4 regions of the Streptomyces sp. NPDC005808 genome follow, and region 4 is predicted to be linked to each of the others. Evidence: riboswitches for the same ligand, from Rfam matches in the RefSeq annotation. Region 4 holds a riboswitch; each other region holds the start of a gene.
What was found. Region 4 has a riboswitch for cyclic di-AMP ahead of ACFYPC_RS21105 (NlpC/P60 family protein). Riboswitches for the same ligand answer to the same signal wherever they lie in the genome.

Region 1 (6,988 bases), on a different contig from region 4:
TCGACCGAGCGTACGTCCTGTACATTTTTTACAGATGCCGATCAGGTCGACCAGAGGAGGCGCGCGCCATGGACAGCCCGTCCGCCCGCTATGTCCTGCCCGAGTTCACCGAACGCACGAGTTCGGGGCAACGAACCCTGGACCCTTACTCGAAGTTGTTCGAGGAGCGGATCGTGTTCCTCGGGACGCCGATCGACGACACCTCGGCGAACGACGTCATGGCGCAGTTCATGCACTTGGAGCACGTGGAGCCGGACCGGGACATCTCGCTGTACATCAACTCCCCCGGCGGCTCGTTCAGCGCGATGACCGCCATCTACGACACGATGCGGTTCGTGACCTGTGACGTGGAGACCATCTGCCTCGGGCAGGCCGCGTCGGCAGCGGCCGTGCTGCTGGCCGGCGGTACGGCGGGAAAGCGGTTCGCGCTGCCGGGTGCGCGTGTGCTGATCCACCAGCCGTCGTTTCCCGAGCCGATCCAGGGGCAGGCTTCTGATCTGGCCATCCGGGCCGAGGAGTTGACGCGTACTCGGAGGATGCTGGAGGAGATGCTCGTGCGGCACACAGGTCAGAGTCCGGAGCGGGTCGCCGCGGACATCGAACGGGACAAGATTCTGGACGCGCCGGCGGCGCTCGCGTACGGGCTGATCGACGGGGTCATCCCGAGCCGCAAGGCTCCTCGGCCCACACCCGGCGCGAGGTGAGCGGCCGATGCTCCCACCCGAACTGCCGCCGCTGCCCGCACTGACGCGCGCGGAAGCGGAGTTGATAGACCGTTACCTGGACGTGGTCGACCTGCTCGGCCGCATCAACCCGGCCCGCCCCGGGGACACCTACCGAGGGCTGAGGGCCGCTCAGGCTCTGGTGGCCAAGGCGACGGCGCTGCGGGACGCCCTCGCGCTGATGCACCAGCGTGGCGAGAGCGAGGTGCACGCCCCGACCCTGGCACAGGCGCTGCGCGTCCTGGACGGCGAACGGCGGGCGGCCCGCGTCACCCTGCCACCCCGTGCCGAAAGTTGACGCAGTCACACCGTGCGGCTGACGCATAGGCACCCCGGGCCGCCGCACACGTCGATCCGCGAGGCGTCCGGCCCGGGCTTCAAACGGCCCGGATGGTGTACCCCCGATCGGCGTAGACGCGGGTCCTTTCAACGGCGCGGAGAAGTTGCGCAACGCGCGTAGCGCGGATGCGGACTTGAGCCCTCCGTCGCTGGTACGGGCGTCGTCGGCCTTCTGGACACTCGCTCGAACGGCAGAGTGTCCACCCGAACGGGTGAGTGGTGAGTAAGCCCACAAACTGCCGATTCCGCTCGGACTTTCCGACATCTATGCGTGAAGATCCCTTGCGACGACAAGCCCCCGCCGCAGCGGCGGGGCGGTCCGGGCGGACGCCGAGTCCTGCCGCCGCCCGGATGACCGGTCGACAGATGTGCATCGGCAGGAGTGGAGGACCCAGCACGACGGTCCGCCGGAGACATCCGGGCGGTCCTTGGGGTGAAGCCGCACCACGCGGCCGGGCTACTTCGCCAGCCCGAATCCGACAGGTCATCCTTCACAGGCGGTTGACGAAGGGTTGCGCATGACTGCGCTCAATCACGTCCCGTCGCTGTGGACAAGGGCCGGTACGGCCTCGGCCCTCACCATCGCCGCCGTGGGCGGCAGCCTCGTGGTCCCGGGCGTCGCATCCGACGCTCAGGCGGCCACTACGGCGACGAAGGCACTCCAGGTCGCGGCTTCCAAGAAGGGCTCCCCGTACAAGTACGGCGCCGCTGGGCCACGCCGCTTCGACTGCTCCGGGCTCACGCTCTACTCGTACAAGAAGGCAGGCAAGAAGCTGCCTCGTACGGCCGCGGCGCAGTACAACAAGACCCACCATGTCTCCGCCTCGAAGCGCAAGGCCGGAGACCTGGTGTTCTTCCACTCGGGCCGGAGCGTGTATCACGTCGGCATCTACGCCGGGAAGGGAAAGATCTGGCACTCCCCGAAGTCGGGTGAGGTCGTAAAGCTCCAGAAGATCTGGACGAAGAGCGTCTGGTACGGACGGGTCAGCTGACCCGTCCGTGGGGGTGACGGCCCACGCCGCCACCCCCACGGGACGCGAAACCTGGCTTGAACGGGGACGAACCGGTGAGTCGTCCACCCATGGCCGCCGCCCTCTTCACGCGCCCGCCGCCGTGCGCCGAGCGCTGTTCCAGCAGAACGCCGAACCCGCCATCGACCGGGTCTCCTCCTGGCCCACCCACCCCGGCCTGTATGTGCAGATGCCCGCGTTCAGCGGATCGGTGCTCCTCGTCCGCCGCGGAGGATCGCGGACGATCGCAGACGATCGCGGAAAGTCGCGGAAAGTCGCGGAAGAGGATCAGACCCAGCCGCGTGAGCGCGTGCCGCTGCCTTCTCTGTCTCCGTGGTCCTCTCCATGGTCCTCAGGGCTCCTGCGGCCCCCCCGCCGTCACCACCGGCTCGGCCGGCGCCGTCCAGGGCAGTTCGATGGCGATGGTCTTGCCGCCTTCACGGGTGGGCCGGACGGTGAGTCTGCCGCCGCACTCGGCGGTCAGCCAGCGGATGATCACCATGCCGCGCCCGTTGTCCTGCTGGACGGCGGCGGGCAGCCGTTTGGGGAACCGTGGGTGACTGTCGGTGACGCCGAGGCGCAGGTGTTCGTCCCGGTCGAGGCGGACGTCCACTCTGAAGGTGGGCGACTGCCCGAAAGTGTGCTGGACGGCGTTGGTGGCTAGTTCGGACACGATCAGGCGTACGGTGTCGGCGACTTCGGAGTCACTCGGCAGACCCCATTCCGCCAGCACTTCGGCGACGAATCTCCGGGCAGCGGAGACCGAGGCTGGATCGCTCGGCAGAGTGACGGATGCTTCCTGGTGGTCTGCCATGGCGCGGTCGTCCCTTTCCCACGGGACCGGGGTCCGACACGGAGCGGATGGTTCGAGTACGGTCCCGGACTGGTGCTTCGCGCCAGACTGCCATTACCAGGCCCGTCACGGGTGCGATCCACGGAGATATGCATATATCTGTCGCTCGAAGCGGTGAACTCTGCGACGGAGGACCGTATTTGGGCGGCTCGGAAGGAGTAAGGAGTACGGCCATGCAGAACGGTCCCGCAGTACGCCGCCGTAAGCTCGGTGCCGAACTGCGCTCCCTGCGCGTCGGCGCGGGTCTCACCAGCGGCGAGGTGGCCCGCCTCCTGGGGTGGCACCAGTCGAAGGTGAGCCGGATCGAGACGGGCACCAGCGGTGTCAAACCCCCCGACGTGGAACGGCTCCTGGACGCGTACGCCGTCGAGGAACCCGAGTTACGGGATCTCCTGGTCGCACTGGCGGGCGCGGAGGGTGACGGACGGCACCACTGGTGGCATGCCTACCGGGGTGTCCTGCCGCCGGCGTACCGCGACTTCATCAGTCTGGAGTCCCAGGCCAGCGAAATGCGCACACTGGAGACGTGCGTGGTGCCGGGGTTGCTGCAGACGCCCGAGTACGCCCGTGCGGTGACGCAGGCCGCCGTAGGGGGACTTGAGGACGGCAAGCTCGACACGCTCGTCGAGGTGCGCCTGGCCCGGCAGGACGTGCTGCGTTCGAATCCGCCGCTGAAACTGAGCGCCGTCCTGGACGAGGCGGTCCTACGACGGGACGTCGGCGGTCCGGAAGTCATGGCACGCCAGCTGCACCGGCTGCGGGAGGCCGCCACCCTGCCCCAAGTGCGGCTTCAGGTTCTCCCGTTCGCCGCCGGGGCTCATATCGGAGTCACAGGACCTTTCGTTATCTTCTCATTTCCGAACACATCTGATCTGGATGTGGTTGTTCTAGACCACTTGACGAGTAGCCTCTATCTCGAACGGAAAGAAGACCTAGAGGCCTACAGCGAGGCCTTCAACGCTCTTCAGATCCAAGCCCTTTCGCCCGAGGACTCATTGGATTACATCGCCGTGATAGGTGACGGCGCGTAAGGAGGCACCATGTCTGCACTGCCTCGGTACGTACCTTCCAGTACTTCGCTGCACGACGTGCGCTGGCTGCGCAGCAGCCGAAGTACGGGGATGAACAACTGCGTCGAGACGGCCCGGCCGGGCCCAGGAATCTGGTCCGGACTCGTGGCCGTCCGCGATTCCAAGAACACGGCAGGTCCCGCCCTGCTGTTCACCCCCGCCACCTGGGAGGGATTCATCGCCGGACTGAGCTGAGCATCGTCGCCCTGGGCTGAGCATCACCGCCACGGGATGAGCGTCATCGAAGAGGACCGAGCATCATCGGGTTGAGCCGATCACCCGTACCGCGTGCTCGATCTGTGCGTCGGTGAGGTCCGCGCGTGCGGTCAGCCTCAGCCGGGAGATGCCGTCGGGCACGGACGGTGGGCGGAAGCAGCCGACAGCGAGTCCCGCCTCGCGGCAGTCGGCGGCCCACCGTACGGCCCGTTCGGGGGACGGCGCACGCACGGAGACGACGGCGGCGTCGGGTCGTACCGCTTCCAGGCCTTCGGCCGTCAGGCCGCTGTGGAGCGCCGTCGCGACCGTGCGGGCTCGTGCCGCACGCTCCGGCTCGCGGCGCAGCAGTCGCAGCGCCGCGAGGGCCGCGCCCGCCGCCGCGGGCGCGAGACCGGTGTCGAAGATGAAGGTGCGCGCCGCGTTGACCAGGTGGTCGATCACCGGTGCGGGGCCGAGGACGGCGCCGCCCTGGCTGCCCAGCGACTTGGACAGCGTGACCGTCACGACGACGTCCGGGGCGCCCGCCAGGCCCGCCGCCTGGGGAGCGCCCCGGCCGCCGTCGCCCAGCACGCCGAGTCCGTGCGCGTCGTCGACGATCAGCCCGGCCTCGAACTCCCTGCAGGCGGTGGCGAGAGCGGCCAGCGGCGCCGCGTCCCCGTCCACCGAGAACACCGTGTCGGAGACGGCGACGGCGGGTCCCTTGTGGGTGCCGAGCGCCTTGCGCACGGCGTCGGGGTCGGCGTGTGCCACGACCTGGGTGGTGCCGCGGGCCAGTCGGCAGCCGTCGATCAGCGAGGCGTGGTTGCCCGCGTCCGAGACGACGAGGGAGCCGTGCGGTGCGAGCGCGGTGACGGCGGCGAGGTTGGCCGCGTAGCCGGAGGAGAAGACGAGCGCGGACTGGAAGCCGCAGAAGTCGGCCAGCTCGCGTTCGAGTTCGCCGTGGAGCTCAGTGGTCCCGGTGACGAGCCTGGAGCCGGTGGCTCCGCCGCCCCACGTCCGCGCGGCTGCCGCGGCGGCCTCGGTGATCTCAGGGTGGCGGGCGAGTCCGAGGTAGTCGTTGCTCGCGAGATCGAGCAGCGGGGAGTGTGCGGGACGCGGGCGCAGGGTGCGGACGAGTCCGGCCCGACGGCGCGCCTGAGCCTGCTCGTCGATCCAGCCGAACGCCATGGGTCCTCCTCCGGACCGGAGGGACGGGTGCTGTGCCGCCGGTGCTCTTGTGGCCGTGGTTTTTGTAGGCAGTGCACAGACCCTAGCGGCCGCCCCGGCCACCCAGGATGTGGCAATACCCACACGTCGAGTTATCAAGCAGGGAATCAACGCAGGTCAGAGGCTATATCACACCCTAGACCGAAGGTCGTTTCTCACGGCCGCGTCCAGGGAAGGCAGCTTGTCGAGCACGTCACGGGCCGCCCCAAGGGTCTTGGGGTTCTTTTTGATGTAGTGCTTCCTGGTCGTTGCTGCCGACGTGTGGCCGGCCCAATCCGCTAGGACCTGGTCCGGCGTTCCAGCATTGGCCAGCAGCGTGAGCGTTGCCGACCGAGCGAAGTACAGCCGGACCTTACGCAGACCCGTATCCGCTCATGAGCCGGTACGCGTAGCGCTTTCGCCGACCACACGCTCCCGGCGTCCGCGGCGTGCCGCACCATGAACGCGGTCACCTGCACGCCATCCAGCCGAGCCAGAGTGTCCGCATGAAGGAGCCCACCGGCGACCGCAGCGCACCCCGCTACAAGCCCACGCTCGTCGACCCCTACCGCGACCACCTGCCCACCCGCCGCGCACAGGACCCGGCCGTCCCCGTCCTCCAGCTCTTCCGGTAGATCAAGGAACTGGGCTACACGGGCAGCCTCAACCTGCTCTACCGCTACATCACCCAGGGCCGCGCCGAGGGCGACAAGCCGGTCACCACCCCGCAGCGCTTCACCCGCCTCCTGCTCACCCGCCCCGAGAACCTGCGCGACGACACCGCACTCCTGCGGGAACTCACCGAGGCCTGCCCCGAGATGACCGAACTCGCCCGCCTCACCAGCGAGTTCGCCAGCTACTCACCTCAGCCGAGGGCAATGACACCAAGCTCACCGACTGGATCACCACAGTCCGCGCCGCTGACCTGCCCCACCTGCACTCCTTCGCGAACGGCCTCGAACTCGACCGAGCCGCCGTCGACGCCGGACCCACCCTCCGGTACCACAACGGCCGCACCGAGGGCGGAAACACACGAACCAAGCAGATCATGAGGCCGATGCCCGGCCGAGCCGGGTTCCCCTGCTCCGCCACCGCATCCCCCTCCAGTGACCACACAGCGCTCCCCCGATCACGGGACAGAGCCGATTACAGGACAGAGCCGTTCGTTTGACAGACCCGTGCCCTGGCCGTCGCGCGTCTGGCAGTCGTGTCGTTGTCCCCGCCGGCGGGGTTGGCGTGGCCTTTTCTTCCGGCTCAGCGCCAAGAAGACGTGTTGGCGGTGCTTGATCGCCTGGTTCAGTGGACGCACGCAGCGATGCCCCGCTCCCGAGCCGATCAGTAGGCGGCCGGGGCCGCGCAGGCCGGAACCCGAGGCAGACTCAGGCCGGAAGTCGCTCCCCCACAGGCACTCGACGGGGCCGGCTCAAACGGCCGAAGTGGGGCCACCCGCAACGACGAGTTCGGCGATCTGCAGGGCGTTGAGCGCGGCGCCGATGCGCAGGTTGTCGGCGACGAGCCAGAACAGAGCCCGGGTCGGCCGCTCGGGGTCCACCCGGACGCGGCCGACGTGCACGTGGTCGGGGCGTGCCGTCA
Region 2 (6,988 bases), on a different contig from region 4:
GGGTCAGCACGGCGAGATCGTCACCGTGCCGGGTGCGGGACACGACTTCGGCGTCCCACCAGGGCGGTTCACCCTGCTGCTGCGATTCCCAGGCGCCCTGGAGCATGACGTTGGCGATCGCCCCGTACGCCTCGGCCCACGCCTTCTCGACGTCCGCGTTCCACGCCGAACCCGCGACGAAGGTGAACGCGGCGATCAGGCTCGCCCCCACGGCGGCGTAGTGGTCCGGCTCCGCCAGATACTTCCGGTGATCCCGCCCCAACTCCCGCAGGTACCCCGGCAGCGCGGGATCCCCCAGCCGCTCCATCACATACGTCAGCGCCGCGAACAGCCGGTCCCGCTGCCGCTCCATGTCCTCCGGAAAGTCCAGCGGAAACAGCCCGCGTACGCCCGGGTTGTGCCGGAACAGATGCGAGTAGAAGTACTTGACCGCGAACTCGGCCCGTCTCTCGACGACCGCGAAGCTGGATCTGAGTATTTCGGGGTCCACTTCGCGACTGTAGGGACTTGTCGAGCCGCGAAGTCAAACAGCAGGTGATTTACGGACAGCTCGGGGTGAAGAGGGCGAGGGGTGGAGAAAGGCCCGCTGAGTACCGCTGGTAGGCGGCCGGCACCGGTTCAACACCGGTCGGCGACTGGCCGGACAAGGCATCCCCGTCTCCCCGGATACCGTCAGGGAGTGACCGAGCACCTCAGCCCCGCAGGCCCCGCACCCGAACTCTTCACCTGGGAGTTCGCCACCGACCCCTATCCGGCGTACGCCTGGCTTCGTGAGCACGCGCCCGTGCACAGGACCCGGCTGCCCAGCGGGGTGGAGGCCTGGCTGGTCACCCGGTACGTCGATGCCAAGCAGGCGCTCGCGGACGGACGGCTCAGCAAGAATCCGGTGCATCACGTCGAACCCGCCCACGCGAAAGGGAAGACGGGCATCCCGGGTGAACGCAAGGCCGAGTTGATGACGCATCTGCTGAACATCGACCCGCCGGACCACACCCGGCTGCGCCGGTTCGTCAGCAAGGCGTTCACGCCCCGCCGGGTGGCCGAGTTCGCGCCCCGTGTGCAGGAGCTCGCCGATCAGCTCATCGACCAGTTCGTGGAGAAGGGGTCCGCCGACCTGATCCACGAGTTCGCCTTCCCGCTCCCCATCTACGCCATCTGCGACTTGCTCGGCGTCCCCCGTGAGGACCAGGACGACTTCCGGGACTGGGCGGGGATGATGATCCGGCACGGCGGAGGGCCGAGGGGCGGTGTCGCGCGGTCCGTGAAGAAGATGCGCGGGTATCTGGCCGAGCTGATCCACCGCAAGCGCGAGGCGCTGCCCGAACACCCCGCCCCCGGGGAGGACCTCATCTCCGCCCTCATCCGCGCCTCCGACGACGGCGAGCACCTCACGGAGAACGAGGTGGCAGCAATGGGGTTTATCCTACTATTTGCCGGTTTTGAAACTACCGTGAATTTGATCGGTAATGGCATGTACGCGCTCCTTACCCACCCCGAGCAGCGGCAGCGGCTGCAGAAGTCGCTTGCCGCCGGGGAGAGCGGACTGCTGGAGACCGGCGTCGAGGAACTTCTGCGCTACGACGGCCCTGTGGAGCTGGCCACTTGGCGGTACGCGACCGAGGCCGTGCGGCTCGGCGGGCAGGACATCGCTCCCGGCGACCCCGTCCTCGTCGTACTGGCGGCTGCGGACCGTGACCCCGGGCGTTTCGAGCAGCCGGACACGCTCGACCTCTCCCGCCGTGACAACCAGCACCTCGGCTATGGGCACGGCATCCACTACTGCCTCGGTGCGCCCCTCGCCCGGCTGGAGGGCCAGACCGCGCTCGCCACCCTTCTCACCCGCCTCCCCGACCTCCAACTCGCAGGGGATTCCGCCGATTTGCGCTGGCGCGGCGGGCTCATTATGCGTGGATTGCGCACGCTTCCAGTGGAGTTCACGGCTCCGCTCCAGTTGTCCGCCGGGCGGGCTTGAGGGACTTCGGGGTTCGCGAAAAGCTGACGATCAATCAACATTGTGATCTTCACGTGATCTACGCTGCATCGACTTGTGACAAGCGTTCGAGTGCGGATACGTTCAACGAACAGCGCGGATCATGCGTCGCAGACGTCGGCTGACGTCGCCGCATGTCGCTGTAGTCACCTGCTGTCACATGAAAGGGCTTCCGCATGCTCACCGGGAACGGCCGTCATCGTCGCCCCCGTCAGGCCCCGGCTCTCATTGTCGCGGCAGGAGTGACCGGATCGGCCATCGCGATCCCGTTGCTCGGTGCCACGAGTGCGAGCGCGGCCGACACCACCACCTGGGACCGCGTCGCGGAGTGCGAGACGGGTGAGTCCTGGAGCGAGAACACCGGCGACGGGTACTACGGCGGCCTGCATGTGACCCAGTGGGACTGGGAGAACTACGGCGGTCTTGAGTACGCCCCGAGCGCCGACCAGGCCAGCCGCTCGCAGCAGATAGCCGTCGCCGAGAAGATCCTGGACGGCCGGGGACTCGTCGCCTGGCCCACCTGCGGACCCCTCTCCGGGCTCAGCAAAAACTCCGCCTCGGTGGAGGTCGACACGGGCGTGGCGGGCGACTCGTCGTCCGGCGCGTCCGGTTCCGCGGACCCGTCCGCATCGTCCACCCCCTCTCCGACCGCCTCGCCCTCCACGGACGCGACCGAGGGCACCGGAAGCTCCACCAAGTCCGACACTCCGGACGCGGAGGCGAGTGCGGCAGCGAGCCCGGACACGAGCGCGGACACGAGCACGGACTCAAGTGCCACGAACGGTGATGAATCGGATAAGTCCACTCCGGCCGACGAGTCTTCGAGTGCGCCCGAAGATGAGGCGACCGGCGCCGGGCGTCACCGCGGTGACACCGCCGCCGAGGGCGCGACCGACGGCCGTACGGATGATGCCGCTTCGGGACGGCATGCCTCACGTGACTCCGACGCGGCTCGCGCTGTCGTCGACGGCTCGTACGTCGTTCAGGCCGGCGACAGTCTCTCGGCCATCGCCGACGCCCTTGGTCTCGACGGCGGATGGACCGAGCTGTACGCCGAGAACAAGGAAACGGTCGGCGCTGACGCGAACCTCATCCTGCCCGGTCAGAGCCTTGCAGTTGGTGCTGAATAGGGCGAAAAGCGGCGGGAGTTCACGTCATGTTTCGCCATGGAATGTCCACTTTGGCGAGAATGAGAGATGGATCTCAGACCCCCTGATCGTCTTTGATATTCCGCCGATCGCCTGTCTACGGTCGTGACCGCTCGCCACCGCGGGCCCCGACGGTCGCAACGCCGAATCCTGCCAACGGCCGTACGGGAACAGTCGTCGCGTCAAGCGCCGTAGGCAGGAGCGGGGGACCCAAGGTAAGCGCCGCGCCCGGTAGTTGACCGGGAGTGGCTTGGGGTGAAGCCGTGCACCGAAGCGTGCGCGACCGGGCACTCACCCGCCCGAACCCGACAGCTCACCTCGTAGGCGTCGGTGAGGGGATCACTTCATGCTGCGTTCGTGCAAGGGCAAGCACCGTCGCCCGACCGTTTCCAATCGGGTCACCCGTCTCGCCACGCTCGCCGGGGTGACCGGAGTCGCCGTTGCCGCCCCGCTGATGGCGGCCGGCACCGCCTCCGCCGCCACCACCTCCGAGTGGGACACCGTCGCCCAGTGCGAGTCCGGTGGCAACTGGTCCATCAACACCGGCAACGGGTACTACGGCGGCCTGCAGTTCTCCGCCTCCACCTGGTCCGCGTACGGCGGCGGCTCGTACGCCTCCACCGCCGACCAGGCCTCCAAGTCCCAGCAGATAGCCGTTGCCGAGAAGGTTCTGGCCGCGCAGGGCAAGGGTGCCTGGCCGAACTGCGGCACGGGCCTGTCGAACGCCGCGAACGACGCGGGCAGCACCACGCCTGCGCAGCCGAGCTCGCAGAGCACGCCGAGCTCGCAGAGCACGCCGAGCTCGGGGACCGACGAGCAGCGCGCCTCGCGTTCCACGGAGCGTGAGACCGCCAAGAAGGAGACCGTCGAGACCCCGACCGGTAAGACGGTCGAGAAGGGCGACGGCGAGTACAAGGTGAAGAAGGACGACACCCTCAGCGAGATCGCCGAGGCGAAGAACGTCAAGGGCGGCTGGCAGAAGCTGTTCGAGCTGAACAAGGACATCGTCGACGACGCGGACTTCATCTACCCGGGTCAGCAGCTCCACCTGAGCTGACGGCCGGGGTCGCCGGCCGACGGCGGTCGGCCGGCGACTTACAGCCGGTTCGTGCTTGAACCGCAGCTCGCCGGCTTACGGCTGGTTCGTGCTTGAACCGCAGCTCGCCGGCTTACAGCCGGTTCGCAGTTGAACCACAGCTCGCTCCTATACGTGGTCTCCATACTGAAGGCCTCGTGTGGGTCACCCCCGTCCCCCACGGGCTCCCCGCTCCGGTGCGTGTTCCCCCGTACGCACCGGGGCGGGGCTTTCTGCGTTTCCGGCAGCAGTCCCTCTCTCGCCGCCCCTCTTTCGTCACCTTTTTGTTCCGTTCGGGAACAATATTTACTCTCAGTTCTGCCCAAGAGGGGGTAGACCGGCTGGCCGATCCCTCGGAGCCGGTTAGGCTCATCCCGCGGGGCTGCCAGTCCCGCGTACCCGCGTCACATCCCAGAAGGAGATGCTCGTGCCGTCCATCGACGTCGTCGTAGCCCGGGAAATCCTCGACTCGCGAGGCAACCCCACCGTCGAGGTCGAGGTCGGCCTCGATGACGGCAGCACCGGTCGTGCCGCCGTCCCGTCCGGTGCCTCCACCGGCGCCTTCGAAGCCATCGAGCTGCGCGACGGTGACCCCAACCGCTACGGCGGCAAGGGTGTCGAGAAGGCCGTCCTCGCCGTCATCGAGCAGATCGGCCCGGAGCTCGTCGGCTACGACGCCACCGAGCAGCGCCTGATCGACCAGGCGATGTTCGACCTGGACGCCACCGACAACAAGGGCTCGCTCGGCGCCAACGCCATCCTCGGCGTCTCCCTCGCCGTCGCCCACGCCGCCTCCGAGGCCAGCGACCTGCCCCTCTTCCGGTACCTGGGCGGCCCGAACGCGCACCTGCTGCCCGTTCCGATGATGAACATCCTGAACGGCGGGTCGCACGCCGACTCGAACGTCGACATCCAGGAGTTCATGATCGCCCCGATCGGCGCGGAGTCCTTCTCCGAGGCGCTGCGCTGGGGCGCCGAGGTCTACCACACCCTCAAGAAGGTGCTGAAGACCAAGGGCCTGTCCACCGGCCTCGGCGACGAGGGCGGCTTCGCCCCGAACCTGGAGTCCAACCGCGCCGCGCTCGACCTCATCATCGAGGCCATCAAGCAGGCCGGTTACGTCCCCGGCGAGCAGATCGGGCTCGCGCTCGACGTCGCCGCGTCGGAGTTCTACAAGGACGGCAAGTACGAGTTCGAGGGCAAGTCCCGCTCGGCCGCCGAGATGACCGAGTACTACGAGGAGCTCGTCTCCGCGTACCCGCTGGTCTCCATCGAGGACCCGCTGTACGAGGACGACTGGGCCGGCTGGAAGGTCATCACCGACAAGCTGGGCGACAAGGTCCAGATCGTCGGCGACGACCTCTTCGTCACCAACCCGGAGCGCCTGGCCCGCGGCATCGAGGAGGGCTCCGCGAACGCCCTGCTCGTCAAGGTCAACCAGATCGGCTCGCTGACCGAGACGCTGGACGCCGTCGAGATGGCGCAGCGCAACGGCTTCAAGTGCATGATGTCCCACCGCTCCGGCGAGACCGAGGACGTCACCATCGCCGACCTCGCCGTCGCGGTGAACTGCGGTCAGATCAAGACCGGCGCCCCGGCCCGCTCGGACCGCGTCGCCAAGTACAACCAGCTGCTGCGCATCGAGGAGATCCTCGACGACGCCGCCGTGTACGCCGGCCGCAGCGCGTTCCCCCGTTTCAAGGGCTGAGCCCGGGCTTCGTAGGAAGCGTCGTACGTACGTCCCCGTACTCGGTCCCGTACCGTGTGCGGGGACGTACGCACGTGCAGGCAGGGACGGATCGGGGAGGCGGGACTCATGGCCGTGAAGGACCGGGACCGGTTCTCCACCGCGACCAGGCTGAAGCTGCTCGGCGAGCAGACGGCGGCCCGGGTCTACCGCTCCCAGACCAAACGGCAGGCCCGCCGCTCCCGCCTCACCGGCCGGGCGGCCCTGCTCGCCCTGGTCCTCTGCTCCCTCGTGGTGGCCCTCGCGTACCCGATAAGGCAGTACGTGTCCCAGCGCGCCGAGATGTCCGACCTGGTGCGGGAGCGGGAGCAGGCCCGCGCGCGGGTCGAACAACTGCGTGACCTCAAGGCGCGCTGGCAGGACGACGCGTACGCGGAGCAGCAGATCCGGGATCGGCTGCACTATGTGATGCCGGGGGAGACCGGCTACATCGTGATCGATCCGGAGGCCGCGAAGCAGTCCCGCGTCGACCAGGGGGCGGCCGACCGTCCCTGGTACGCGAACGTGTGGGACGGCGTGGACAGGGCCGACGCCGCCGACCGGTGAACGAACCGATCGATCGACCGACTGAGCCGGCGGACGGACCGGGGCGACCGATCGACTGAGTGGATCGGCAGACCGCCAGACCGCCAGACCGCCAGACCGCCAGACCGCCAGACCGCGAGACCGCCAGACCCGTTTGACCGACTGACCAGAAAGACATGTGACTCACGGCATGGAAACGCCACCGCCGCCCACCCCGCGCACCGAGCCGACCGACGCGGACGTCGAGGCCTTCAAGCAGCAGCTGGGGCGACCGCCGCGCGGGTTGCGCGCGATCGCGCACCGCTGTCCCTGCGGGCAGCCGGACGTGGTGGAGACGGCGCCCCGCCTTCCCGACGGGACGCCGTTCCCGACGACGTACTACCTCACGTGCCCGCGTGCCGCCTCCGCGATCGGCACGCTGGAGGCCAACGGGGTCATGAAGGAGATGACGGACCGGCTGGCGAGCGATCCCGAGCTGGCCGCCGCGTATCGCGCCGCTCACG
Region 3 (6,988 bases), on a different contig from region 4:
CACCCGAACGGGAGGCGCCTTCACGTCCGGCGGTGCGACTTCAGGAACGGTATGTTCTTGATCAATTAATACGATCAGATTTAAGTCGATATGCGCCGATTCGCCATACTCCCCTCTCCCCCCGTCAGTGCCCTTGAGGAGACCCGCCGCCGTGTCCCGCAGCACCGTCGAATCCGAGCCAGGCAGCGAGCCGCAGCCGCCCGCCGGGGACGACCACGCCTTCTTCGGCCAGCCCAGGGGGCTGCTCACCCTGTCCGGCCTGGAGGTCTGGGAACGCTTCTCGTTCCTCGGCATGCAGGCGATCCTCGTCCTCTACTTCGCCGACACCATCGCCCACGGCGGCATGGGCATGTCGCCGGGCACTGCCGCCTCCGTGTCGGCCGCGTACGGAACGCTCGTCTACCTGGTCTCGGTCGCCGGTGGCTGGCTCGCCGACCGGATGCTCGGCTCGTACCGCGCGGTCCTGTGGGGCGGCATCCTGATCGCCTGCGGCCACTACTCCATGGCGGTCCCGACGGCCACCATGACCTGGGTCGGCCTGGGGCTGATCAGCGCGGGCACCGGCCTGCTCAAGCCCAACGTCGCCACCATGGTCGGCAAGCTCTACCGCACCGAGGACGAGCGCCGTGACGCCGGGTTCGCCCTCTACTACATGTCGATCAACATCGGCGCCTTCGCGGGCCCGCTCGTCACCGCCTGGCTCGGCGATCACCGGGGCTGGCACTGGGGTTTCTCCGCGGCGGCGGTCGGCATGACGTTCGGCCTGATCCAGTACGTCGCCGGCCGCCGTCACCTGGCCGGACGCAAGCACGCGGCGGAATTCGCCCTCGCCCCCGAAACGATGCGCCGCACGGTCCTGCTGATCGTCCTCGGCGTCCTCGCGGCGGCCGTACTCGCCGCCCTCCTCACCGTGGCCGGCTATCTGACGATGGACCGCTTCGTCGACCTGCTCACCCTCATCTCGGTGATCGCGCCGGCCGTCTACTTCGCGGTGATGTTCAGAAGCCCCCGCGTGACGGACCCCGAACGCGGCCACCTGCGCCCGTACATCGTCCTCTTCCTCGCCTCGACCGTCTTCAACTTCATCCTCTTCCAGGCGTACTCGACGATGATGCTGCTCGCCGCGTCGAACGCCGAGAGCAGGATCCTCGGTTACGACTTCCCGGCCGGCTGGTACGCCTCCGCGCTCGGCGCCTTCGAGGTCGCCCTCGCGCCCGTCGTCGCCGCGCTGTGGGTCAGGATGGGCCGCAACCAGCCGCACGCCTCCAACAAGATCGCGATCGGCGTCGTACTCGGCGGGCTGTCCTTCCTCCTGATCGTGCTGCCGACGAGCGGCCACAGCAGTGACGACTACCTGATGTCGGCCTGGTGGATCGTCGGCTCGTACCTGCTGCTCGGCCTCGGCGACATCCTCCTCGAAACGTCCGGCATGTCCGCCACCACCAAGCTCGCCCCCGTCGCCTTCTCCAGCCAGACGATGTCCCTCTGGTTCCTGTCCCTCGCGCTCGCCAACGGCATCCAGGCGCAGACCGTGAAGCTCTACGACGACGTCTCCAAGCCGGCCTACTTCGGCGTCAACGGCGCGATCGCGGTGGCCGCCGGCCTCGCCGTGATGGCACTCGCGCCCTGGCTGCGCCGCACGATGCACCCCGTCCACTGAGGTGACCCCATGAGCATGCACATCCGTACGTCCTTCCCCTACCAGTCCGCTCACGAGGACGTCCTCATCCCCCTCCCGGACGGCACGCGTCTGTACGCCCGCATCTGGCGCCCCCTGACCGAAGAACCCGTACCGGCGCTCCTCGAATACCTCCCGTACCGCCTCACGGACTGGACCGCGCCGCGCGACTGGCAACGCCATCCCTGGTACGCCGGCCACGGCTACGCCTCCGTCCGCGTGGACGTCCGCGGCCACGGCAACTCGGAGGGCATGCCGGGGGACGAGTACTCGGAGGTGGAGCTGGCCGACGGGGTGGAGGTGGTCCACTGGCTCGCGTCCCAGCCCTGGTGCTCGGGCCGGGTCGGCATGTTCGGCATCTCCTGGGGCGGCTTCAACTCCCTGCAGATCGCGGCCCTCGCGCCCGAGCCGCTCAAGGCGGTCGTCACGGTCTGCTCGACGGACGACCGCTACGACAACGACGTGCACTACATGGGCGGTTCCGTCCTCGCCGTCGACATGCACGCCTGGGCGGCCACGATGCTCGCCTTCGTCGCCCGCCCGCCGGACCCGGTGCACGTCGGCGAGGTGATGTGGCACGACCTGTGGGTGAAACGGCTGGCGGCGGTCGAGCCGTACCTCCACACCTGGCTGTCGCACCAGACCCGGGACGCGTACTGGAAGCACGGCAGCGTCTGCGAGGACTACGACGCGATCCAGGCCGCTGTCCTGGCGGTGGGCGGCTGGCACGACCCGTACCGGGACACGGTGTTGCGGCTGGTCGAGAATCTGCCACCGGATCGCGTACGGGGCCTGATCGGCCCCTGGTCGCACCAGTACCCCGACAGGGGCCTGCCCCCCGGCCCCGCGATCGGCTTCCTCCAGGAGACCCTGCGCTGGTGGGACCACTGGCTGCGCGACGGGGACACCGGCGTGATGGCGGAACCGCTCCTGCGCTCGTACGTCATGGACTCGCACCGCCCGGCAACGGTGTACGACACGTTGCCGGGCCGCTGGGTGGGCGACGAGGCCTGGCCGTCCCCCTCCGTGACACCGGTCTCGTACGGCCTCCCGGGCACATCGCTGCTGATCCGCTCGCCGCAGCACACAGGCGTCGACGCGGGTCGGTTCTTCCCCTTCGGGAACGACGCGGATCTGCCGCCGGACCAGCGGGAGGAGGACGGGCGGTCAGCGTGCTTCGACTTCGAAGTACCCCACGAGACATGGGTGTTGGGCCGTCCGAAGGTGCGCTTGCGGCTGACTTCGGAGGTCGGGCGCGGCCAGGTGATCGCCCGGCTCTGCGACGTGGCGCCCGACGGCTCCTCCACGCTCGTCACCCGGGGGGTACTGAATCTGTCGGCGCGCCATGGCCGTCACCAGACGGTCCCCTGGAAACCGGGCTCCACGGAGGACGTGGTTCTCGAACTGAACGGCATCGGTTACGCGTTCCCGCCCGGTCACCGGATCCGTCTCGCGATCTCCTCCGCCTACTGGCCCTGGATCTGGCCCCAGCCGGGCTCGGAGGCGGGCTTCACCCTGGACCCGGCGGGCAGCACCCTCGAACTTCCACTACGGGCAAGGCAGTCGGCGTTCCCGATCTCCTTCGAGGAGCCGGAGGAGTCCGAACCCCTGGGAGTGGTCGTGCCGGCGACTTTGGACGAACCCCGCCCCGAACGCCTTGTCGTGCGCGACGTGGCCAAGGGCGAGTGGCGCCTCGAAGTCGACCCCCGCTACGGCGGTACCCGCCTCTATCCCGACGGACTCGAATTCACGGAGGACGCGGTGGAGACGTACACGATCAACGAGTCGGATCCGCTGTCGGCCCGCACCCGCTCGACATGGTCGATCCGTCTGCATCGCCCGGACCTGCCGTGGGACGCGCGGGTCCGGGCGACTTCCGAAATCTCCTGCGACGCCGATGACTTCATCACCTCGAACGAGGTGATCTGCCGGGACGGGGACGAGGTGGTCTTCCACCGGACTTGGGAGAAGAGGATCCCGCGGACGGCGGGGTAGGCGGCGGCGGAGTCCTCCGCCGGCAGCGGGGGCCGGTCGACAGGGGGACCGGTTGGCCGGGGGGACCGGTCGGCAGGGGGACCGGTCGGCCGGGGAGACCGGTCGGCAGCAGGGCAGCGGCCACCACCGCGAGTTGCCCGTATTGACCCTGATTGACTTCGGTGCCGCTTTGTTCATGCTTGGTCGCGTGAAATGGGTCACGTCCGGACAAGATCGACACCCCGGCCCGCCCCGCAAGGCCTCGCAATTACCCATTCGCGAAAGCCAAGTTGAGTTTCTTATTCCGGGCACAATCGGACGATTCCCCCTGTTCTGTGCGCAGGCGAAAGCGATCTACACCGCCAAATCGGGCCTTGTTCCAGACATGTGCTCTCGCATACGTTCACGTCGTTCCAGGCGGAACGCCGAATCCTGCCGCCGCCCGGAACCCCACCCATCCAGACGCTCACGGCAGGAGCGGGGGACCCAGGTAAGCCGCCGATCCGGACACCGGAACGGCTAGGGGTGAAGCCGCACCCACCACGCGGCCGGGCAGCTCCCGCCCGAACCCGACAGCTCACCTCGCAGGCGCCGGAGAGGAATTCGCCATGCCCGCACGAGGCAAGCACCGCCGCCCCAGGACCAGCCACCTCACCCGCGGCATGGTCGCCGCCGGAACGGGCGGAGCCGCGCTCGCACTTCCCCTGGTGAGCGCGACCGGCGCGCACGCCGCTACCGCGACCAGTGTTCCGGCTCAGGCAACCGCCGCGACGAAGGCCGCTCCGGCCGCCGTCCCCGACGTCAAGCTCGTCACGTACAAGGTCGTCGCGGGCGACACCCTGTCCAAGATCGCGCGGGAACACACCACGGACGCCGGCTGGCAGGCGCTCTACAAGGCCAACGCCGCGGTCATCGGCTCCGACCCGGCGCTGCTCCGCCCGGGCACCACCCTGACCGTGGGTACGAAGTCCGGGGCGTCGACCGCCTCGACCGCCAAGTCCGCGGCTACTCCTGCGACCTACAGCAACGATCTCGACGGCTGGATCAAGGAGTCCCTGGCCGTCATGGCCGAGTCCGGGATCCCGGGTACCTACGACGGCATCTACCGCAACATCATGCGCGAGTCCGCGGGCAACCCCGCCGCCATCAACAACTGGGACTCCAACGCCGCCGCAGGCACCCCCTCCAAGGGTCTTCTCCAGGTCATCGACCCGACCTTCGCCGCCTACCACGTGGCCGGCACCTCGATGGACCCCTACGACCCGGTCGCGAACATCACGGCGGCCTGCAACTACGCCGCGGACAAGTACGGCTCGATCGACAACGTCAACGGACCCTACTGACAGGGCAGTTCAGACGTACGTACGACTGTGATGGGGTCTGCCCCGGGCAAGCGGGCTCGCCCGGGGCAGACCCACCCGCGCCGCCCCCCGGCGCCGCAACCGGCAACCCCCACGCCGGATTCCCACGTCGAGTGCTCAGACGGGACAACCACGCCGGATTCCCATGTCGAGCGCTCAGACCGAATGGCCGGGCGCGGAAACCCAGGCGGGAAACCCGGGCGGGAGGGCCGGGCGCGGAAACCCAGGCCGGATGGCCGGGCCGGATGGCCGGGCCGGATGGCCGGGCCGGATTCCTAAGGGCCGCTAGCTGAAAAGTCGCTCGAGGACCACCGCGATCCCGTCCTCCTCGTTCGACAGCGTCACCTCATCCGCCACCGCCTTCAGCTCCGGATGGGCATTGGCCATGGCCACGCCCCGCCCGGCCCAGTCGAACATGGGGATGTCGTTGGGCATGTCGCCGAAAGCGATCGTGGCGGAGGCGGTGAGACCGAGGTGACGGGCGGCAAGGGCCAGACCCGTCGCCTTGGTCACGCCACATGGCTGGAGTTCGACGGTCCCCGGCCCCGACATGGTGACGGTCGCCAGCGAACCAGCCACCGCCCGCGCCGTCATCGCCAACTCGTCGTCCGACAGGAACGGGTGACGGAGCAACACCTTGCTGATCGGTTCCGCCCACAGGTCGTCGCGCCGCCGCACCCGCACCGCCGGGAGGGTCGGGTGCGGCATCACATACCCCGGCTCGGTGAGCGTGAGTCCGTCCACACCGTCCTGGTCCACGGCCGCGTAGACCTGCCCGACCTCCGCCTCGATCTTGCCGAGCGCCGTCTCGGCCAGCTCCCTGTCCAGGGCCACCGACCACAGCAGACGGTCCGCCCCCGCGTCGTACAACTGTGCCCCCTGCCCACACACCGCCAGCCCCTGACCGCCGAGTTCATCGAGCAGCGGTCGCACCCTCGGCGCGGGCCGCCCCGTCACCACCAGATGCCGGGCACCTGCTGCCATGGCCTTCGCCAACGCGGCCCGCGACCGGTCGGAGAGCGTGTCGTCGCCGCGCAGCAGCGTTCCGTCCAGATCGGTGGCGATAAGTGAATATGCAGTCGGAGCGGCCATGATCCGAAGAATACGGATCGAACGACACATCGGCCCGGCGCGAACCGGACGACGTCCGGTATCCCGTCAGCAACGCCGTTCACCGCACGGGGACTACGAGCGCCACGAGCGGTACGGCAACCGCCTCCTGGGCATCTACGACGCCTACCGTGGCCACAACCTGTCCGGCGACGCGCTGTGCGAGTTCGGCGAACAGCGCCGGCCGTACGAGGCCAGACGGCCGCCCCCGGGAGCGCCATGGACAGCGTAACTGGACACCCTCGAAAGAGACTTATGGGGCATTACGAACCCGCCAGCCCGCTGTCGGATCAAGTTCACCCCCCGTAACGTGTGCCGCGCCCAAACAGAACACCTGGAACCCGTGGACGCCACGGATCACGCAGACCACGCGTTCCACAAACTCCACCTGCCACCAGATCTCCCGCATGTCCTGCATACCCTGCATGTCTTACATGACCCGCATGTTCTGCATGTTCTGCATATCGCGTACGTACCCCGCAAGCCACGAGAGCGAGGCACCCCCGATGCCCCCCTTCGATGTCCCAGAGAGCGATCCCTTCGGCCCGCACAACCTGCCGTACGGGGTGTTCTCCCTGAACGACCCGCCCCCGAACGGCCCGGCCACCGCCACCGATCGAACCGTCGGTGTCCGCCTCGGCGACCACGTACTCGACGCGGGCGCGGCTGCCCGGGCACTCGGCTCCCCGTACGCGGAGCTGCTCGCCCGACCGACCCTGAACCCCCTCCTCTCAGCCGGCCGCACCGCCTGGTCCGACGTCCGCCGCGCCCTCACCGCATGGGTGACGGTCCCGGCTCACCGCGAGACCCTCGAACCCCACCTCCACCCCCTCTCCGGGGTGACCCTGCACCTCCCCTTCGAGGT
Region 4 (6,988 bases):
CACCAGACCCCCGCCCGGCCCAGACCCGACACAGCCACCAGGTCCCGGCCCGGCCCGGACCCAACCAAACCAACCCAAGACGTGACCGCCAGCCCCCACCCCTCGCCCCCGCGCCTACATACCTACATACCTACATACCTACATACCTACAGCTTCTCCACCGGCGCGTACCGCAGCAGCAGCCGCTTCGGCTTGGGCTCCCCGAAGTCGACCGTCGCCTCGGCGTTCGCGCCCGTGCCCTTCACCTCGACGACCGTGCCCAGGCCGAACTGGTCGTGCGTGACCCGGTCGCCGACCGCCAGCGACACCACCGGCTTCTCCGCGATCCCGCGCCGCGTCGCGAAACCGGAGGCACCCGAGGCCGCGGACCGCGAACGTGAGGCCGACAGCGAGGACGACAGTGAAGCCGCCACGCCCGACACGGGGCTCGACGAGGCGGGACCCATCGCACCCGTGCGCTTCCAGTCCAGGTGGGCGTCCGGGATCTCCTCCAGGAAGCGGGACGGCGGGTTGTACGAGGGCTGCCCCCACGCACTGCGCAGGGACGACCGCGTCAGATACAGCCGCTCCCGCGCGCGCGTGATGCCGACGTACGCGAGGCGCCGCTCCTCCTCCAGCTCCTTGGCCTGTCCCAGCGCGCGCATGTGCGGGAAGACGCCGTCCTCCATGCCCGTCAGGAACACCACGGGGAACTCGAGGCCCTTGGCGGTGTGCAGGGTCATGAGGGTGATGACGCCGTTGCCGTCCTCCTCGTCGGGGATCTGGTCGGAGTCGGCGACGAGCGCGACCCGCTCGAGGAAGGCCGAGAGCCCGCCCGGGGTCTCCCCCTCGCCGGTCTCCTGCTCGAACTCCAGGGCGACGGCGGCGAGTTCCTGAAGGTTCTCGATCCGGGTCTCGTCCTGCGGGTCGGTCGAGGCCTGCAGCTCCGCGAGGTAGCCGGTGCGTTCCAGTACCGCCTCCAGGACAGTGGCCGGACCCGCTCCCGACTCGACGATCGTCCGCAGGTCCTCCATCAGCGTGTTGAACCGCTTGACCGCGTTCGTGGAGCGGGCCGCCATCCCGTAGGCCTCGTCCACGCGTCGCAGCGCCTGCGGGAAGCTGATCTTCTCGCGCTGTGAGAGGGCGTCGATCATCGCCTCGGCGCGGTCGCCGATGCCGCGCTTGGGGACGTTGAGAATCCGGCGCAGCGGAACGGAGTCCTCCGGGTTGGACAGCACCCGCAGATACGCGAGGACGTCCCGGACCTCCTTGCGCTCGTAGAAGCGGACGCCGCCGACGACCTTGTACGGCAGGCCTACGCGGATGAAGACTTCTTCGAATACACGGGACTGGGCGTTCGTACGGTAGAAGACCGCGACATCGCCGGCCTTGGCGTCGCCCGCGTCGGTGAGACGGTCTATTTCGTCGGCGACGAACTGGGCCTCGTCGTGCTCGGTGTCGGCGACGTAGCCGGTGATGTTCGAACCCGCGCCCGCGTTCGTCCACAGGTTCTTGGGGCGGCGGGATTCGTTGCGCTCGATGACCGCGTTGGCCGCGCTGAGGATCGTCTGGGTGGAGCGGTAGTTCTGCTCCAGGAGGATCGTCGTCGCGTTCGGGTAGTCCTCCTCGAACTGGAGGATGTTGCGGATGGTGGCGCCGCGGAAGGCATAGATCGACTGGTCGGCGTCGCCCACGACGCACAGCTCGGCGGGCGGCAGGTCGTGGTCACTGGGCGGAACGTCCACGGGGTGCTCGGAGGTGCCGACGAGTTCGCGCACCAGGGCGTACTGCGCGTGGTTGGTGTCCTGGTACTCGTCCACCAGGACGTGCCGGAAGCGGCGGTGGTAGTGCTCGGCGACGTCCGGGAAGGCGCGCAGCAGGTTGACCGTCGTCATGATCAGGTCGTCGAAGTCGAGCGCGTTGGCCTCACGCAGCCGCGACTGGTACATGGCGTAGGCCTGGGCGAGGGTCTTCTCGAAGCCGTCGGTGGCCTGCGCTGCGAAGTCCTCCTCGTCGATCAGCTCGTTCTTCAGGTTCGAGATCTTGGCACTGAAGGACTTCGGCGGGAAACGCTTCGGATCGAGGTCCAGGTCACGGCAGACCAGGGCCATGAGCCGCTTGCTGTCGGCGGCGTCGTAGATCGAGAACGACGACGTGAAGCCGAGCCGCTTGCTCTCGCGGCGCAGGATCCGTACGCACGCGCTGTGGAAGGTCATCACCCACATGGCGTTGGCGCGCGGGCCGACGAGGTGCTCGACGCGCTCCTTCATCTCGCCCGCGGCCTTGTTGGTGAAGGTGATCGCGAGGATCTGGCCGGGGTGGACCTGGCGCTCGCCCAGCAGATACGCGATCCGGTGCGTGAGCACGCGGGTCTTGCCGGAACCCGCGCCGGCCACGATGAGCAGAGGGGAGCCGGAGTGCACCACGGCCGCCCGCTGGTTCTCGTTCAGCCCGTCCAGGAGCGCGGCCGCGTCCACGACGGGGCGCGGGGCGCCGTCGCGGTAGTACGCGTCCCGGCTCGGCGGCGCGTCGAAGCGGCCGCCGAACAGGTCGTCCGGAAGCGGCTCGGCCGCTCCGTCCTCGGGCGGCGGCGGGGGCTCTTCCTCATGAGCCCCCGAGGGCTTGAGGTCCGCCAGGAAGCTGTCATCAAAGAGGCTGCTCATCGCTCTCCGAGTCTAGGCGGCCCCACTGACACCCCGCCGCCACCCCGAAAACTCCACCGGAACTCGTGACGGTGCTCAGCGTCCGAGAATCTTCCGGAGCCGGCCGCCCTCCACCTTCGTGCGCCTCCACCCACCTTCGTACTCTCCAGTTCGTACCCCTCCAGAACCATGCCGTCACGTTCAGCGACCGGCCGGACCGGCACGCGCCCCGTCTCGCCGTACGGGTCCACGGCAACCCCCACCGCGAACGGCAAACCTCCGGGTTCACGTGCGCTCCCTCCACCGCTCCACGCAACTCGCCCCATACCCCTCCCAATTGACAACGGACGGCGAAGCGCATGACTAAGGTCACGAAAACGTATCGGGCATTTCGAACATCAACCTTCACAGAAGCCGCACGAGTTGGCTAGCGTGCTGATCAGGCCGCCCGACCCCCACCGGCGAACGTCGCCGGGCCGCGGTGGCCTCCGCCGAATTCGGTGTGCCCTCGTGGCAGCCGGAACCGGGGACCCACCGAACTTGGGGTGAATCGGTCCAACTGCCTTGTCGGGCAGGGACCGTAGGGCAACCCTTCCGAACCACCCGCCCGAACCCGACAGCTAACCCGGTAGGCGGATGATGGAAGGAGTCGCCTCCCTTGGCGTCGCAACGCAAATGGTTCTCGGGTTCGCGCGTGGCGGGCACGGCCCCCGCTCTCGCCACAGCGGCCCTCACGTCCGTGGCCCTGCTCTCCCAGACGGCGAACGCCACGCCCTCCGAAGAGCCCAAGCCGAGCCTCGAAGAGGTCGAGAAGAAGGTCGACGCCCTCTATCGGCAGGCCGAGTCGGCCACCGACAAGTACAACGCGGCCAAGGAGAAGACCACCAAGCAGCGCAAGAAGGTCGACACCCTCCTCGACGACGTCGCGCAGCGCGCGGAGAAGCTCAACACCGCGCGTGAGGAGCTGGGCTCGTACGCCGCGGCGCAGTACCGCACCGGGGCCGCGGCCCCCGACACCGCCTCCCTCCTGCTGGCCGACAATCCGCAGGACTACTTCGACCAGACCCAGCTGATGGACCGTCTGACAACCCGCCAGAAGGCCGCTGTCGACGACTACGTCACGGAGCAGGCCGCCGCGACCGAGGCGCGTACGGAGGCCTCCCAGAGCCTGGAGACGCTGACCACCTCGCAGAGCGCCCTGCAGGCGTCCAAGACCGACGTCCAGCAGAAGCTCGCCCAGGCGCGCGAGCTGCTTTCGCAGCTGACCGCCGAGGAGAAGGCGCGGCTCGCCGCGATCGAGGAGGAGCAGCGCAAGGCGGCCGAGCGCAAGGCGGCGGAGCTGGCGCAGCAGCAGCAGGCAGAGCAGGAAGCAGCCGACGCCGCGGCGCAGGCAGCCCAGGAGTCGCCCTCGAGCGCACCTGCCGGCACCCCCGGCTCGGCCACCACCACCGCCGACGCCGCGTACGCGACGAAGGCGGCCAAGGCCCTCACGTTCGCCCGCGCCCAGGTCGGCAAGCCGTACGTGTGGGGCGCCACAGGCCCCGGCTCGTACGACTGCTCGGGCCTCACCCAGGCCGCCTGGAAAGCCGCCGGCGTCACCCTCCCGCGCGTCACCTACGACCAGGTGACGGCCGGCACGACCGTCCCTCTCTCCGCCGCTCAGCCCGGGGACCTGGTCTTCTTCTACGGCGACGTGAGCCACGTGGGCCTCTACATAGGCAACGGAATGATGATCCACGCCCCGAAGCCGGGTGCGTACGTCCGCGAGGAGTCGATCTTCTACGACGGTGAGTCGGCCATCCACAGCGTGGTACGGCCCGCGTAACGCCTCGCCCGCGCGCCACCTTCCGGACACCTTCCGCGGGGCACGCACGCGTGGAGCACGAAAACGTGCTCCACGCGTGCGTGCCCCGCGTTTTCATCCCCGCACGCGCGTGCCCCGCGGGCAACCCGCCCGAAGCTCCTTAGCATCGGGCGCATGCCAGCCATCTCCCAGCTCCGCGCCTGGTGGGCCGGGCGGCCGCCCGCCGCCGGTGCCGCCGTCATGGGGACCGGCATCATCTCGCTCGGCTTGCATCTGACCGGCTACGAGACGCTGTCCCGTGCCGCACTGGCCCTGGCGTCCGTCGGATGGCTCGCGCTCGCCGCGGACTTCGCCGTACGGCTGGTACGGGACCGGTCGCGCTGGGCGGCTGAGGCGAGCGGGCTCCCCGCGCTCACCGCCGTCGCGGCGACGACCATCCTCGGCACCCGGCTGTCCGCGCTGGGGTGGCAGGAGGCCGCCGAGGCCCTGCTCGCGCTGTCCGCCGCGCTGTGGCCGGTGCTGCTCCTCGTCGTCGTACGGCACTGGAGCCGTCGTATGCCGGGCGGGGTGTTCCCCGTGTGCGTGGCCGCTCAGGGGCTTTCGGTGCTGGGCGCCACCCTCGCTGCCGCCGTGGGCGCGGACTGGCTCGCGCATGCCGCGCTGGTGCTGTTCTGGCTCGGAATCGTGCTCTACGGGGTGGCGTTCGCACGCTTCGACATCAGAGAGGTGGTGACGGGCGCCGGGGACCACTGGGTCGCGGGTGGCGCGCTCGCCATCTCGGCGCTGGCCGGGGCCGAGCTCGTCGCGGCACACGACGTCGACGCGTATTTGTGGAACGACGACGACAACGGCGTCCTGCGCGCCGTCACCACCGCCCTGCTCGTCCTCGGCCTCGCCTGGTACTGCGTCCTGGCCGGCGCGGAACTGGCCCGGCCGCGCCTGCGCTACGACGTGCGGCGCTGGGCGACCGTGTTCCCCCTGGGGATGACGGCGGTGGCGGCTCTGGCGGTCTCGGCAGCCCTGGACGTCTCGTGGCCCGACGGGCTGGGAGAGGTACTGCTGTGGATCGCGGTCGCCGTCTGGCTGGTGGTGACCGCCGGAGCCGTCAGGTCCACAACACCGCGATGAACCGGACCACTCAGGTCCACAACACCTCGTAGAACCAGACCGCTCAGGTCCACAACACCGCGATGAAGATGTTCGCCGTCGTCAGCAGCCCGACGAGCCCGAAGAGACCCTTCTCCACCTGCTCGTCGTCGCGCTTCACATAGACGAGCCCCAGGATCACGATCAGCAACGCCAGTTTCACGCCGATCTTGATGTTGTTGACCGGCTGGTCGTCCGCCTGGTTGAGGCCGACCAGCACGACACCCGTGACCAGCATGGTCAACGCGCCATGCAGCATCGCGGGGACGAAACGGGCCGCGCCCTGGCCCATCGCCTTCATCTGGGTGAGGAAGCCACCGAGGAGCGAGGCGATGCCGATGATGTGCAGGCCGACGAAGAGATGGATGAGTACGTCCATGAGGCCGGAGCCTATTCGTCCACCCCGGCCCCTCTTGTCACCGGCCCACCCCATGTAACCCATAGCACCGTCGCACGCCTGGTTGTCCCGGATTCGCCTCATCGGTCATCACACTCCGTGAAGTCGGCGTCACCGGACAGGAATTATGGTCATTCACGGTCATCGAGTGATCCACTGGCGCCAATTGTGTACATGGCGTTACCCACCCATCACGCTCAGGTTTAGCGTCCTCCACCAGGTGCCCGGCTCCCCGTCGCCGCCCGGGCCAAGGGCGGCAACCGGACACCCCGCCGAAAAGGTCCGGCGGCGGCCCGCTACCCCTGTGCGGGCCGCCGCCGGACGCGTAACCGCTGACCGCCGGGCTTCCGCTCCGGCGGCCGTACGGAAGGATGTGGCGCCCTCGTGGCAGCGCACCGCAAGCCCAGACAGCGCTCGCTCGGCGGAAGCAAGGCCCGCACAGCCGCGACCATCGCCCTCGCGGGCGCGGCGACTGCCACCGCCTTCGACGGGACGGGGTACGCCGAGCCCCAGTTGTCGACGGCGCAGGTGAAGGCCAAGGTCGACAGGTTGTACGAGGAGGCGGAGGTCGCCACCGAGAAGTACAACGGCGCCAAGGAGAAGGCCGGCAAGGCGGCAGAGCGGCTGGGCATACTCCAGGACGAGGCGGCACGCAAGGAAGAGCGCCTCAACTCGGCGCGCGACGCGCTGGGTTCGATCGCCGCCTCGCAGTACCGCAGCGGCGGCCTCGACCCGGCGCTGCAGCTCGCGCTGTCCGACGATCCCGGCCAGTACCTGGAAGGTGCCGCCTTCGCCGAACGCGCGGGCAGCAGGCAGGCAGCGGCCGTGGAGAAGGTCCGCCAGCAGCTGCGGGAGATCGAGCAGTTGCGCGGGGCAGCGCACGTCGAGCTGGCCTCGCTCAAGTCGCGGCAGGCAGAGCTGAAGCAGCACAAGAAGACGGTCAACGGGAAACTCGACGCGGCGCGGCAGCTGTTGGGCCGGCTCAGCGACGAAGAGCGCGCACGGTTCGGGGAGACCGGA

Region 1: another riboswitch for cyclic di-AMP. It lies ahead of ACFYPC_RS00445 (C40 family peptidase); the one in region 4 lies ahead of ACFYPC_RS21105 (NlpC/P60 family protein).
Region 2: another riboswitch for cyclic di-AMP. It lies ahead of ACFYPC_RS15390 (transglycosylase family protein); the one in region 4 lies ahead of ACFYPC_RS21105 (NlpC/P60 family protein).
Region 3: another riboswitch for cyclic di-AMP. It lies ahead of ACFYPC_RS25310 (transglycosylase SLT domain-containing protein); the one in region 4 lies ahead of ACFYPC_RS21105 (NlpC/P60 family protein).

What each region holds. Positions count from the first base shown of each region.
Region 1 covers NZ_JBIAIK010000001.1:91,839-98,826, reverse strand. The annotation lists gene ACFYPC_RS00455 (ATP-dependent Clp protease proteolytic subunit) at 69-704, shown strand; gene ACFYPC_RS00450 (hypothetical protein) at 712-1,020, shown strand; cyclic di-AMP (ydaO/yuaA leader) riboswitch at 1,412-1,576, shown strand; gene ACFYPC_RS00445 (C40 family peptidase) at 1,580-2,053, shown strand; gene ACFYPC_RS00440 (ATP-binding protein) at 2,424-2,885, opposite strand; gene ACFYPC_RS00435 (helix-turn-helix domain-containing protein) at 3,098-3,955, shown strand; gene ACFYPC_RS00430 (DUF397 domain-containing protein) at 3,965-4,189, shown strand; gene ACFYPC_RS00425 (8-amino-7-oxononanoate synthase) at 4,253-5,377, opposite strand; partial or broken gene ACFYPC_RS00420 (transposase) at 5,899-6,505, shown strand; gene ACFYPC_RS00415 (aspartate-semialdehyde dehydrogenase) at 6,819-6,988, opposite strand, start outside.
Region 2 covers NZ_JBIAIK010000006.1:88,754-95,741, reverse strand. The annotation lists gene ACFYPC_RS15405 (globin domain-containing protein) at 1-490, opposite strand, end outside; gene ACFYPC_RS15400 (cytochrome P450) at 680-1,972, shown strand; gene ACFYPC_RS15395 (transglycosylase family protein) at 2,233-3,120, shown strand; cyclic di-AMP (ydaO/yuaA leader) riboswitch at 3,316-3,480, shown strand; gene ACFYPC_RS15390 (transglycosylase family protein) at 3,485-4,195, shown strand; gene eno (phosphopyruvate hydratase) at 4,635-5,921, shown strand; gene ACFYPC_RS15380 (septum formation initiator family protein) at 6,030-6,506, shown strand; gene ACFYPC_RS15375 (DUF501 domain-containing protein) at 6,676-6,988, shown strand, end outside.
Region 3 covers NZ_JBIAIK010000012.1:86,347-93,334, forward strand. The annotation lists gene ACFYPC_RS25300 (peptide MFS transporter) at 152-1,660, shown strand; gene ACFYPC_RS25305 (CocE/NonD family hydrolase) at 1,676-3,673, shown strand; cyclic di-AMP (ydaO/yuaA leader) riboswitch at 4,106-4,256, shown strand; gene ACFYPC_RS25310 (transglycosylase SLT domain-containing protein) at 4,261-4,995, shown strand; gene ACFYPC_RS25315 (HAD family hydrolase) at 5,299-6,105, opposite strand; gene ACFYPC_RS25320 (hypothetical protein) at 6,104-6,355, shown strand; gene fahA (fumarylacetoacetase) at 6,630-6,988, shown strand, end outside.
Region 4 covers NZ_JBIAIK010000009.1:82,446-89,433, reverse strand. The annotation lists gene pcrA (DNA helicase PcrA) at 147-2,642, opposite strand; cyclic di-AMP (ydaO/yuaA leader) riboswitch at 3,101-3,272, shown strand; gene ACFYPC_RS21105 (NlpC/P60 family protein) at 3,280-4,446, shown strand; gene ACFYPC_RS21100 (tellurite resistance/C4-dicarboxylate transporter family protein) at 4,600-5,553, shown strand; gene ACFYPC_RS21095 (hypothetical protein) at 5,597-5,950, opposite strand; gene ACFYPC_RS21090 (NlpC/P60 family protein) at 6,353-6,988, shown strand, end outside.